DNA from 2 places in the Sphingomonas sp. FW306-1B-B10E genome. Region 1 is predicted to be linked to the other one. Evidence: riboswitches for the same ligand, from Rfam matches in the RefSeq annotation. Region 1 holds a riboswitch; the other holds the start of a gene.
The links. Region 1 has a riboswitch for cobalamin ahead of AC3WJI_RS08305 (TonB-dependent receptor plug domain-containing protein). Riboswitches for the same ligand answer to the same signal wherever they lie in the genome.
Positions count from the first base shown of each region.

Region 2: it holds a riboswitch for cobalamin, as region 1 does, so the genes downstream of both, metE (5-methyltetrahydropteroyltriglutamate--homocysteine S-methyltransferase) here and AC3WJI_RS08305 (TonB-dependent receptor plug domain-containing protein) in region 1, are expected to answer to the same signal.

Region 1 covers NZ_JBYSXG010000016.1:2,730-7,046, reverse strand. Annotated here, with positions in the region: gene AC3WJI_RS08315 (DUF4142 domain-containing protein) at 22-618, opposite strand; gene AC3WJI_RS08310 (methyl-accepting chemotaxis protein) at 700-2,013, opposite strand; cobalamin riboswitch at 2,119-2,306, shown strand; gene AC3WJI_RS08305 (TonB-dependent receptor plug domain-containing protein) at 2,422-4,263, shown strand.
Region 2 covers NZ_JBYSXG010000025.1:48,796-55,239, forward strand. Annotated here, with positions in the region: gene putA (trifunctional transcriptional regulator/proline dehydrogenase/L-glutamate gamma-semialdehyde dehydrogenase) at 1-2,834, shown strand, start outside; cobalamin riboswitch at 2,902-3,089, shown strand; gene metE (5-methyltetrahydropteroyltriglutamate--homocysteine S-methyltransferase) at 3,195-5,474, shown strand; gene AC3WJI_RS11610 (hypothetical protein) at 5,566-5,793, opposite strand; gene AC3WJI_RS11615 (M28 family metallopeptidase) at 5,790-6,444, opposite strand, start outside.

The DNA of each region.
Region 1 (4,317 bases):
CCGTATCGCGGAAAGGCGGGCTTAGAGCCCCTTGATCTTGGTCAGGTGTGCCTGGACGACCTTTTCGGCCTCGCCTGCGAACTTCTTGAGTTCGGGAACGTCGCCGGTCGCAGCATAAGCCTTGACCAGCTTGAGCGCCTTTTCGTGCGCCGCGACCTGCTGGGCCTTGTACGCCGTGTCGAACGCGGCGCCGTCGGCCTTGCGCAGCGCCTCGAGCCCGGCTTCCTGATCGACGTTGAGCGCCGGGTTCGGCGCGATCGCCGGGCTCGCCTTGGCGCCCGCGGCCTTGAGCTTCTCGGTCGAGGCATTGTGGTGCTCGACCATCAGCTTGCCGAAATCCTTGAGGCCCTGCGCCTGCGCCTTATCCTGCGCGAGCTTGCCTGCCTCGACTTCGTAATAGTCGCTGGCACCGACGTCGTTGGCGAACTTCTGCGCCGGCGACGCGGCGGCATCGGCCGCGACGACATTGTCGCCGGTGGCGTTGGCGTCGGCAGGCACCTCGGCACCGTTGTCGACCGTGGTCGTGCTCGTCGTCGTATTGGTGGTGTCGTGGCCGCCGCCGCACGCGGCGAGCGCAAGCGCCGGGGCGAGCCCCAGGATCAGATGGTGCTTCTTCATGGCAAGGCGTCCTCCTCGGGGTGGCTCAACGCAGCCCCGCAAGGTCCGTTCCGTTCTCTTAACGAGACGAGGTTCCCGCGCTCAGGCCGCGCGCAGCTCGCGCAGGAACGCCGCCAGCTCGTCCGATAGCGCCCCCGCCCCCTGCTGCAGCTGCGCCGCGATGCCGCGCATCCCGCTGACGCTCGCCGTCGCCACATCGGAGGTCTCGCTGATCGCCTCGACATCGTGGCGGATCGCATTGCTGGCGCCCACCGCCTCCTCGACGTTGCGCGCGATAGTCCGCGTCGCGTCTTCCTGCGCGACCACCGCCGCCTGCACGCCCGCGGCGAGATCGACCATCGCGGCGATCGCGTCCTCGACCTGCTCGCAGCCGAGCGTGACCTCGTCGATCCCGCGCCGGATCTCGTCGACATGCGACGCGATCCTGCCCGCGGCGAGCCCCGTCTGGTTCGACAGCTGCTTGACTTCATTGGCGACGACGGTGAAGCCGCGCCCCGCCTCGCCCGCGCGCGCCGCCTCGATCGTGGCATTGAGCGCGAGCAGGTTCACCTGCCCGGCAATGTCGGTGATCAGCTCGATTACCGAGTCGATCGTCTGCGCGGTACGGCCCAGCTCGCGGGTCCGCGCGCTGCCGGCACGGACCAGCGCCGAGACCTGGCTGGCGGCGCGCTCGGCCGCCTCGGTATCGCCCTCGACACGCTCGAGCGCCTGGGCGAGCTCGCGCCCGCGCGCGGCGATCTCGCGCATATTGTCGCTGGTCTGCGAGGCCGCCGAGGCGACCGCGACCGCGCGGCTGCCGACTTCGGCGGCGCGATCGGCGCTCGACGCCGCGCTGCCCTGCACTTGCGCCGACAAGTCGCCGAGCGCGCGGGCGAGCGAGGCGACCTGTCCCTCGAAGCGTTCGCTGGCGCGCTCGATCCGCTCGGCGCGCGCTACGCGAGTGGCGGCGGTGCTGCGCTCATACTCGGCGGCGAGGTGGAGCAGGCGGCGATTGCCGATCACCGCCGCCAGCCGGCCGTTCCGGGTGAGGATCATACCCTCGCTGCCATTGGCGGCGCGATAGGTGCGGATCAGCGTGCCGACATCGGCGGCGATCTCGGCCACCGGGCACGGCCGGACGTGGCGCACCACGCCGTGCCCGAAATAGGGGTTGCGCAGCAGCGCATGGCCGAACGGATTGAGCAGCAGCCGCCGCACGTCCTTCTCGAAGATCGCGCCGATCGGGCGGTGCGCGGCGTCGACCACAGGCATCAGCCGCAGGTCGATGTCCGAATTGAACTGCTCGACTGCCTTGAACAGCGAATCGTCGAGCGTCAGCCAGGGCGGATCGGCTTCGATGCCGGTGAGCCAGCCCGGATTCGGGTCCGACTGCAGGGGAAGTTGTGCGACCTTCATGCCCCCGGCACTAGGGCGCCGTTGGTAAAGACCAACTTCACAGTTGATTACACTGGCGTGACAATCCCTGTTTTTTCGCAGTTGCAGCGAACGCACGCTGGGCGTAGAGGCGCGGCCGTGACGGGTGTCCCCGACAGGGGATGAAAATGGGAACTCGGTTCGAACCCGAGGCTGCCCCCGCAACTGTAACCGGCGAGCGTACGCGTCATCATGCCACTGGAGTTTCTTCCGGGAAGGCGGCGCACACGTAATGACCCGGGAGCCAGGAGACCTGCCCGCCACAGTCGATTCCTTTGCGCGGGCGGGGTGCACCGGGCGAACGAGGGCATGCCCCTCGCGTGAGCGACACCGTTAACCGGGTCGCCGCGCCATTTCGGCGAGACGACCCCAGATGAAGGTGTCTTTGCCGTGACCAAGTTCAAGCTGTTTCTCTTCGCCTCCGCCGCGCTGCTGCCGGCCGCGGCGCATGCCCAGGCGGGCGACGACGAGGTCGTCGTCGTCGCCTCGGGCGTCGAGCAGGAGGCCGAGACCACCGGCCGCTCGATCACCGTGCTCGACCGCGCGACGATCGAGACGCGCCAGACCGTCTCGCTGGCCGACCTGCTCGCCACCACCGCCGGAATCACCTCGACGCGCAACGGCGGCCCCGGCGGCGTCACTGCGGTGCGCATCCGTGGTGCCGAGGACGCGCAGACGCTCGTGCTGATCGACGGGGTGCGCGCCAACGATCCTTCCGCTCCGGCTGGAGCCTTCGACTTCGGCAATGCGCTTACCAGCGCGATCCAGCGCGTCGAAGTGCTGCGCGGCCCCAATTCGGTGATCTGGGGAAGCCAGGCGCTGGGCGGGGTCGTCAATATCGTCACTCAGGCGCCGGTCGATGGCGTCACTGCGCGCGCCAATGCCGAATATGGCTATGCCGACCAGGTCTCGGCCAACGCTGCCGTCGCGGCCGGTAACGACACGCTGCAAGGTGCGCTGACCGGCGGCTATTTCCGCACCGACGGCGTCTCGCAGGCTGCGGTCGGCACCGAGGCCGACGGTTATCGCCAATATAATGCCAGCGGCCGGCTTCGCGCCGAATTCGCGCCGGGCTTTGGCGTCGACCTGCGCGGCTACTACGCCAATTCGCGGCTCGAGATCGACGGCTTCCCTGCCCCGGCCTACAGCTTCGCCGATACCGCGGAATATACGACCGCGCAGGAGCTGTACGGCTATGCGGGGCTGTTCGCCAATTTCGGTCCGCTGTCGAACCGCGTCGCCTTCACCATGGCCGACATCAACCGCGATGGCTACGACCCGGAGAATGTCGGCGCCGACCCGGCCTATCTCTATCGCGGCCGCAGCGAGCGCTACGAATATCGTGGGGATGCCGCGCTCGCCGACCAGCTTCGCGTCACCTTCGGCGCCGAGCGCGAAAATCTGCGCTTCTACGACGGCAGCGACACCTATCGCGCCGACATCACCAGCTTCTACGGGCAGGCGATCGTCACCCCGGTCGCGCCGGTGACGCTCACCGCGGGCGTGCGCAACGACGATCACAGCCGCTTCGGAAGCTATACGACTTGGGGCGCCAGCGCCGCGGTCAAGCCATTCGAGAGCACGCTGCTGCGTGCCAGCTATGGCGAGGCTTTCAAGGCGCCGACGCTCTATCAGCTGTTCGCGCCCTTCTACGGCACCGACACGCTCCAGCCCGAGACTGCGAAGAACTGGGAAGCCGGGATCGAGCAGCGTGCGCTCGGCGGCGCGGCGAAGCTGGGCGTGACGTGGTTCCACCGCGACACCCGCAACCAGATCGACTTCGATCTGGTGAGCTTCACCTACGCCAACATCGCGCGCACCCGCGCAGAAGGCCTCGAAGTCGAGCTCGCGCTGCGGCCGGTCGAGGCGTTTACCGTCACCGCCAACTACACCTATACCGACACCGAGAACCGCTCGGAGGGCTATGAAGGCAACCAGCTGGCACGCCGCCCGCGCGACACCGCCAGCCTGTCCGCCGATTACCGCCTGCCGTTCGGGCTTTCGCTCGGGGGGACGGTGACGATCGTCGGGGACAGCTTCAACGACGCCGGCAACTTCACCCGGCTCGACGGCTTCGCGCTCGGCAGCATCCGCGCCGAGATGCCGATCGGTGAACGCTTCGCGGTTTATGGCCGGGTCGAGAACGTCACCGACGAGAAGTACCAGGTCGTCTCGGGATACGGCACCTATGGCCGCGCGGCCTATGCCGGCGTGCGGCTGAAGTTCGACTGATGCCCGCTTCCTTCTTCGTCACCCCGGACGTGTTCCGGGGCCCACCGTGCAACA
Region 2 (6,444 bases), on a different contig from region 1:
AATTGCTGCCGCGGGTGCAGGCGCTGGCGGTGCTCGCCAAGTCGTACGACATCGGTTTCAACATCGACGCCGAGGAGGCCGACCGGCTCGAGCTGTCGCTCGACCTGCTCGAATCGCTGGCGCTCGATCCGGCGCTGGCCAGCTGGAACGGACTGGGGTTCGTGGTGCAGGCCTATGGTAAGCGCTGCCCGTTCGTGATCGACTGGATCGTCGATCTCGCCCGTCGCGCCGGGCGACGGATCATGGTGCGGCTGGTCAAGGGGGCCTATTGGGACGCCGAGATCAAGCGCGCGCAGGTCGATGGGCTCGCCGACTTCCCGGTCTATACGCGCAAGATCCACACCGACGTGGCCTATGTCGCATGCGCGCGGAAGCTGCTCGCGGCGAAGGACGTGATCTTCCCGCAATTCGCGACGCACAACGCGCTGACGCTCGCGACGATCTACCAGATTGCCGGTCCCGATTTTACGCTCGGCGATTACGAGTTCCAGTGCCTCCACGGCATGGGCGAGCCGCTGTATCGGCAAGTCGTGGGCGCGGACGGCTTGGGCCGGCCATGCCGCATCTATGCGCCGGTGGGCACGCATGAGAAGTTGCTCGCTTATCTGGTCCGACGGCTGCTCGAGAACGGGGCGAACTCGTCATTCGTCAATCGTGTCGCTGATCCGGCGGTGTCGATAGATGAACTCGTCGTCGATCCGGTCGCACTGGTGCGTAGCGCGCCGCTGCCGGGCGCCAAGCACGATGCGATCGCGCTGCCCGTCGAGCTCTATCCCGATCGGCGCAACTCCGCCGGGATCGATCTGGCCAACGAGACCGCGCTCGCCGCGCTGAGCGAGGCGCTGCAGGAGAGCGCGGCGGTCCAGTGGCGCGCGGCGGTCCAGTGGCGCGCGGCGGTCCAGTGGCGCGCGGCGGTAGGCGAGGGGAGCGAGCGTCCCGTGCTCAACCCCGCCGATCATCGCGACGTGGTCGGCAGCGTGGTCGAAGTCACGCCCGAAGCCGCGCGCGACGCTGTTGCCTGCGCCGCGGGCTCTGACTGGCGTGCGGTCCCCGTCGACGCACGTGCGGTCATGCTCGAGCGCGCGGCGGATGCGATGGAAGCGCGGATGCCGCTGCTGATCGGGCTCACCGTCCGCGAGGCGGGCAAGTCGGTGCCTAATGCGATCGCCGAGGTGCGCGAGGCGGTCGATTTCCTGCGCTATTATGCCGTCCAGGCGCGGACGCTCGGCGACCGGCAGCCGCTCGGCCCGGTGGTGTGCATCAGCCCTTGGAATTTCCCGCTGGCGATCTTCACGGGGCAGGTCGCCGCGGCGCTCGTCGCGGGCAATCCGGTGCTCGCCAAGCCGGCCGAGGAGACGCCGCTGATCGCCGCCGAATCGGTGCGGCTGCTGCACGCGGCGGGCGTGCCTGCCGATGCACTTCAGCTGGTCCCCGGCGACGGCACGATCGGCGCGGCCCTGGTCGGTGCGCCCGAGACTGCGGGCGTGATGTTCACCGGCTCGACCGAAGTCGCGCGGCTGATCCAGCAGCAGCTCGCCGAGCGACTCTCGAGCGACGGCAAGCCGATCCCACTGATCGCCGAGACCGGCGGGCAGAATGCGATGATCGTCGATTCGTCGGCGCTCGCCGAGCAGGTGGTCGCCGACACCATCGCCTCTGCGTTCGACAGCGCGGGACAGCGCTGCTCGGCGTTGCGCATCTTGTGCCTGCAGGAGGAGGTCGCCGACCGCACCTTGGCGATGCTCAGGGGTGCGCTCGCCGAGTTGCGGATCGGCAATACCGATCGGCTCGCGGTCGATATCGGCCCGGTGATCACCGCCGAGGCGAAGGCGAATATTGAGAAGCATATCGAAGCGATGCGCGGCCGCGGCCGCCGCGTCGAGCAGCAGGAGATGCTGCCCGAGACCGCGCACGGCACCTTCGTGCCGCCGACGATCATCGAGCTCGACAATATCGCCGATCTGGAGCGCGAAGTGTTCGGGCCGGTGCTCCACGTGATCCGCTACCGGCGCGAAAAGCTCGACGAGCTGATCGATGCGATCAACGCCACGGGCTATGGGCTGACCTTCGGCCTGCACACCCGGCTGGACGAGACGATCGCCGAGGTCACCGGCCGGATCAAGGCGGGGAACCTTTACATCAACCGCAACGTCATCGGCGCGATCGTTGGAGTCCAGCCGTTCGGCGGGCGCGGGCTTTCGGGGACCGGGCCCAAGGCGGGTGGGCCGCTCTATCTGCCGCGACTGGTGCGCGACGTGGCGCCGGCGCCACGCGGCGAGGCGGTGGTCGATCCGGCGCTGACCGATCTCGCCGCTTGGCTGGACCAAGCGGGCGAGAAGCAGGCGGCGATGCTTGCGTTGCAGCTCGATGCGTCCTCGCCGCTCGGCCGCGAAGTCGAGCTTCCGGGGCCGGTGGGCGAGCGCAACGTCTACGCGCTGCATCCGCGCGGCACGATCCTGCTTGCACCGGAGAGCCGGGAAGGGCTGTTCCACCAACTCGCCGCCACGCTGGCGACGGGCAACGATGCGGTGGTCGAGGCCGACGCCGGTCTGACCGCCGTTCTGGCGGAGCTGCCGCCGAGCGTGCGCGCCCGGATCCAGAGCGATGCCGGCGAGGTTTCGGCGGCGCTGGTCGAGGGCGACGCGGACCGGGTGACCGAATTGCTGCAGGCTCTCGCGACGAAGCCGGGGCCGATCGTCCCGGTCCAGGCGGCGGCGAGCGCGGCGCTGACCGAGGCGGATGCCTATAGCCTCACCCTGCTGGTCGAGGAGGTTTCGATCTCGATCAACACCACCGCGGCGGGCGGCAATGCCAGCCTGATGATGCTCGGCTGACGCATCATATAAAGATTTCTTTATATGATGCTTGACTGCCCCGCGGGTCGGTGCGATCTGGAGAGGGTCAAGGTTCTTCGTCCGGGGCTCGCCCTGCGTCGGAGCTAAGACGGGAAGCCGGTGCGATGCCGGCGCTGCCCCCGCAACTGTAAGCGGCGAGCTGCGGTCCAACCATGTCACTGGGGCTTGCCCCGGGAAGACGGACCGCCGCGCTGACCCGCGAGCCAGGAGACCTGCCTTCGACGAGATAACGTCCACCGGCGGGGTGCCCGGATTGGCCGCTTGCGTGCCGGCCGGTTCCCGGGTTGCGTGCGCGTGCGTCTGGTCTCGGCGCTTCGCCTCTCTTCGGGGTTGAAGAAGATGACCACTACCGTTGCTACCTTGGGATTTCCGCGCATCGGCCCGCGGCGCGAACTGAAGCACGCGCTCGAAGCGCATTGGGCAGGGAAGTCTAGCGAGGCCGAGTTGCTCGAGGCAGGTGCGGGGCTGCGCACCGCCGCCTGGGCGCGGCAGAAGGCGCTCGGCGCCGACTGGCTGCCCTCGAACGACTTCTCGTTCTACGATCATGTCCTCGATACCAGCATCATGCTCGGGGCGATCCCCGAGCGCTACCGCAGCGCCGACGGCGAGGCGGGCCTGGCGACCTATTTCGCGATGGCGCGCGGCACCACCGGGGATACCGGATGCAGCCATGGCAGCGTCACGGCGTGCGAGATGACCAAGTGGTTCGACACCAATTATCACTATCTCGTCCCCGAACTCGCTGAGGGGCAGAAGCTCGCGCTCAACCGGCTCAAGGTGGTCGACGAGTATCGCGAGGCCAAGGTGCAGGGCTATGACACGCGGCCGGTGCTGCTCGGGCCGGTGACGTGGCTGAGCCTCGCCAAGGGACGCGGAGTCGATCCGTTCGACTATCTCGATGAAGTGCTCGGGCTCTATGCCGCGATCCTGGGCCAGCTCGCCCATGCCGGCGCCGAATGGGTGCAGATCGACGAGCCGGTGCTGGTGCTCGACCTCGACGACAAGCAGCGTCGCGCGCTGACCCGGGCCTATGCCAAGCTGTCGCGCTCGGGACCCAAACTGATGCTCGCGACCTATTTCGGCGGGCTGGGCGACAATCTCTCCTTCGCCGCGGCGTTGCCGGTGGCGGGACTGCATGTCGACCTCGTTCGCGCGCTCGAGCAGCTTGATCCGTTGCTCAAGGCCGCGCCCAAGTCGCTGCTGCTCTCGCTCGGGGTGGTTGATGGGCGCAACGTCTGGCGCGCCGATCTCGAGGCACTGCTCGACCGGATCGAGCCGATCGCGGCGACTCGCGACCTGGTGCTCGCGCCGTCCTGCTCGCTGCTTCACGTGCCGGTCGACCTCGCGCTCGAGAAGAAGCTCGGCGAGGTGGCCGAATGGCTGGCCTTCGCCGTGCAGAAGGTCGAGGAGCTGGCGGTGCTCAAGCGGGCGATCAACGAAGGGCGGGACAGCGTGGCCGCCGAGCTTGCGGCGTCGGCCAAGGCCAATGCGAGCCGGCGGGCGTCGCCATTGGTCCACAACCCGGCGGTCGCGGCGCGGACCGCGGCGGTGACCGATGCGATGATCGAGCGCCAGGCGGATATCGCCGAGCGCGCAGCGGCGCAGGCGGCGGTGCTCGATTTGCCCGCTTTCCCGACCACGACCATCGGTTCCTTCCCCCAGACCGGCGAGGTCCGCAATGCCCGGGCGCGGTTCAACCGTGGCGAGCTCGAAGCGGCGGCGTACGACGCGTTTCTGCGGGAGGAGACCGAGCGCACGATCCGCTGGCAGGAAGAGGTCGGGCTCGACATGCTCGTCCACGGCGAGTTCGAGCGCAACGACATGGTCCAGTATTTCGGCGAGCAGCTTTCGGGCTTTGCGTTCACCGTCAATGGCTGGGTCCAGTCCTATGGCTCGCGCTGCGTGCGGCCGCCGATCCTCTATGGCGACGTCTCGCGGCCCGAGCCGATGACCGTCGAATGGTGGCGCTACGCCCAGTCGCTCACCGACAAGCCGGTCAAGGGCATGCTCACCGGGCCGGTGACGATCCTCAACTGGTCGTTCGTCCGCGATGACCAGCCGCGGGCCGAGAGCTGCAAGCAGATCGCGCTGGCGATCCGCGACGAAGTGACCGACCTCGAGGCCGCCGGATGCAAGGCGATCCAGATCGACGAGGCCGCTCTCCGCGAAGGCCTGCCGCTGCGCAAGCGCGACTGGCAGGCCTATCTCGACTGGGCGGTGGCCGCCTTCCGGCTGTCCGCGGCCGGGGTGGGCGACGCCACCCAGATCCACACCCATATGTGCTATTCCGAGTTCAACGACATCCTTCCGGCGATCGGGGCGATGGACGCCGACGTGATCTCGATCGAGACGGCGCGGTCGCAGATGGAGCTGCTCGAAGGCTTCGCGGCGTATCGCTATCCGGGGGCGATCGGGCCGGGGGTGTACGACATCCACGCGCCGCGGGTGCCGGGCGAGGACGAGATGGTCGCGCTGATGCGGCTTGCGCAAGCGCATCTCCGGCCCGAGCAGCTTTGGGTGAACCCCGATTGCGGGCTCAAGACGCGGAAATGGCCGGAAGTGAAGCCGGCGATCGAGGCGATGGTCGCGGCGGCGAAGGCGTTGCGCGCCGAAGCGTGACGGGTGGGGTGGGGGTCTGGCCTGGCCCTCACCCTCCCACTCGGCTGCGCCGAGCGGGCCCCTCCCTCTCCCGACGGGAGAGGGAAGTTGGTCACTCCGTCACCAGCGGATAGCGCCCGCGGAAATCGTCGAGCAGGCGCTCGATGATCGCATTCTCGCCGTTGCTGCCGGACGGCGCGACCGACCAGTTGCAGTGCGGGTGGGTCTCGGCGCTGTAGACGCGGACCTTGCCCAGCGCCGCGCGCCAGTCGCGCTTGGTGCCGCCCGCCTGGCGGACCAGGGCGGTGACCAGCAGATCCTGGAGCTCGCCCGCGGTCATTCGCTCGGCCGGCCGCCCGGCTTCCATTCGGGCTTGGCCTTGCTGTCCGCCAGGCTCGCCAGCGGCGCGACCAGCGACTGGATCGCGCGCGCCATGAACGGCAGGTCGAGCCGCTCGATCGTATCCTCGGGGGTGTGGTAGGTGGGCACCGTCGCCCAGCCCGAGACGGTGTGCGCGACCACGCCCTTCAGCGCGAGCGCGTAATTGTCCGAGCGCTGGAAGAAGTTCTGCTCGGGATAGGGATCGGTGGTGACCAGGGCGCCGTGCGCCTTCAGGGTCTCGCCGAAGGTCGAGCGCTCATAGCCGGTCATCATCATCGTGCCGGCGGGGAGCTTGGGGTCCTGCTGGCCGATCATCTCGATCTCGAGATTGGCGACGATATCGCTGAGCGGCACCGGCGGATGCGCGCCGAACCAGCGCGCACCGAAGCCGCCCGCCTCCTCGCTGCCATAAGCGGCGAACAGGATGCCGCGGCGATGCTTCTTGCCGGCGAGGCTGCGCGCCAGCTCGAGCACCGCGGCGGTGCCCGAGGCGTCGTCATTGGCGCCGTACATCACCTTGCCGTCGGGGCGCACCCCGAGATGGTCGAGATGCGCGCTGACCAGCAGCACGCCCGCGGCGGGATCGGTGCCGGGGAGATAGCCGAGCGCA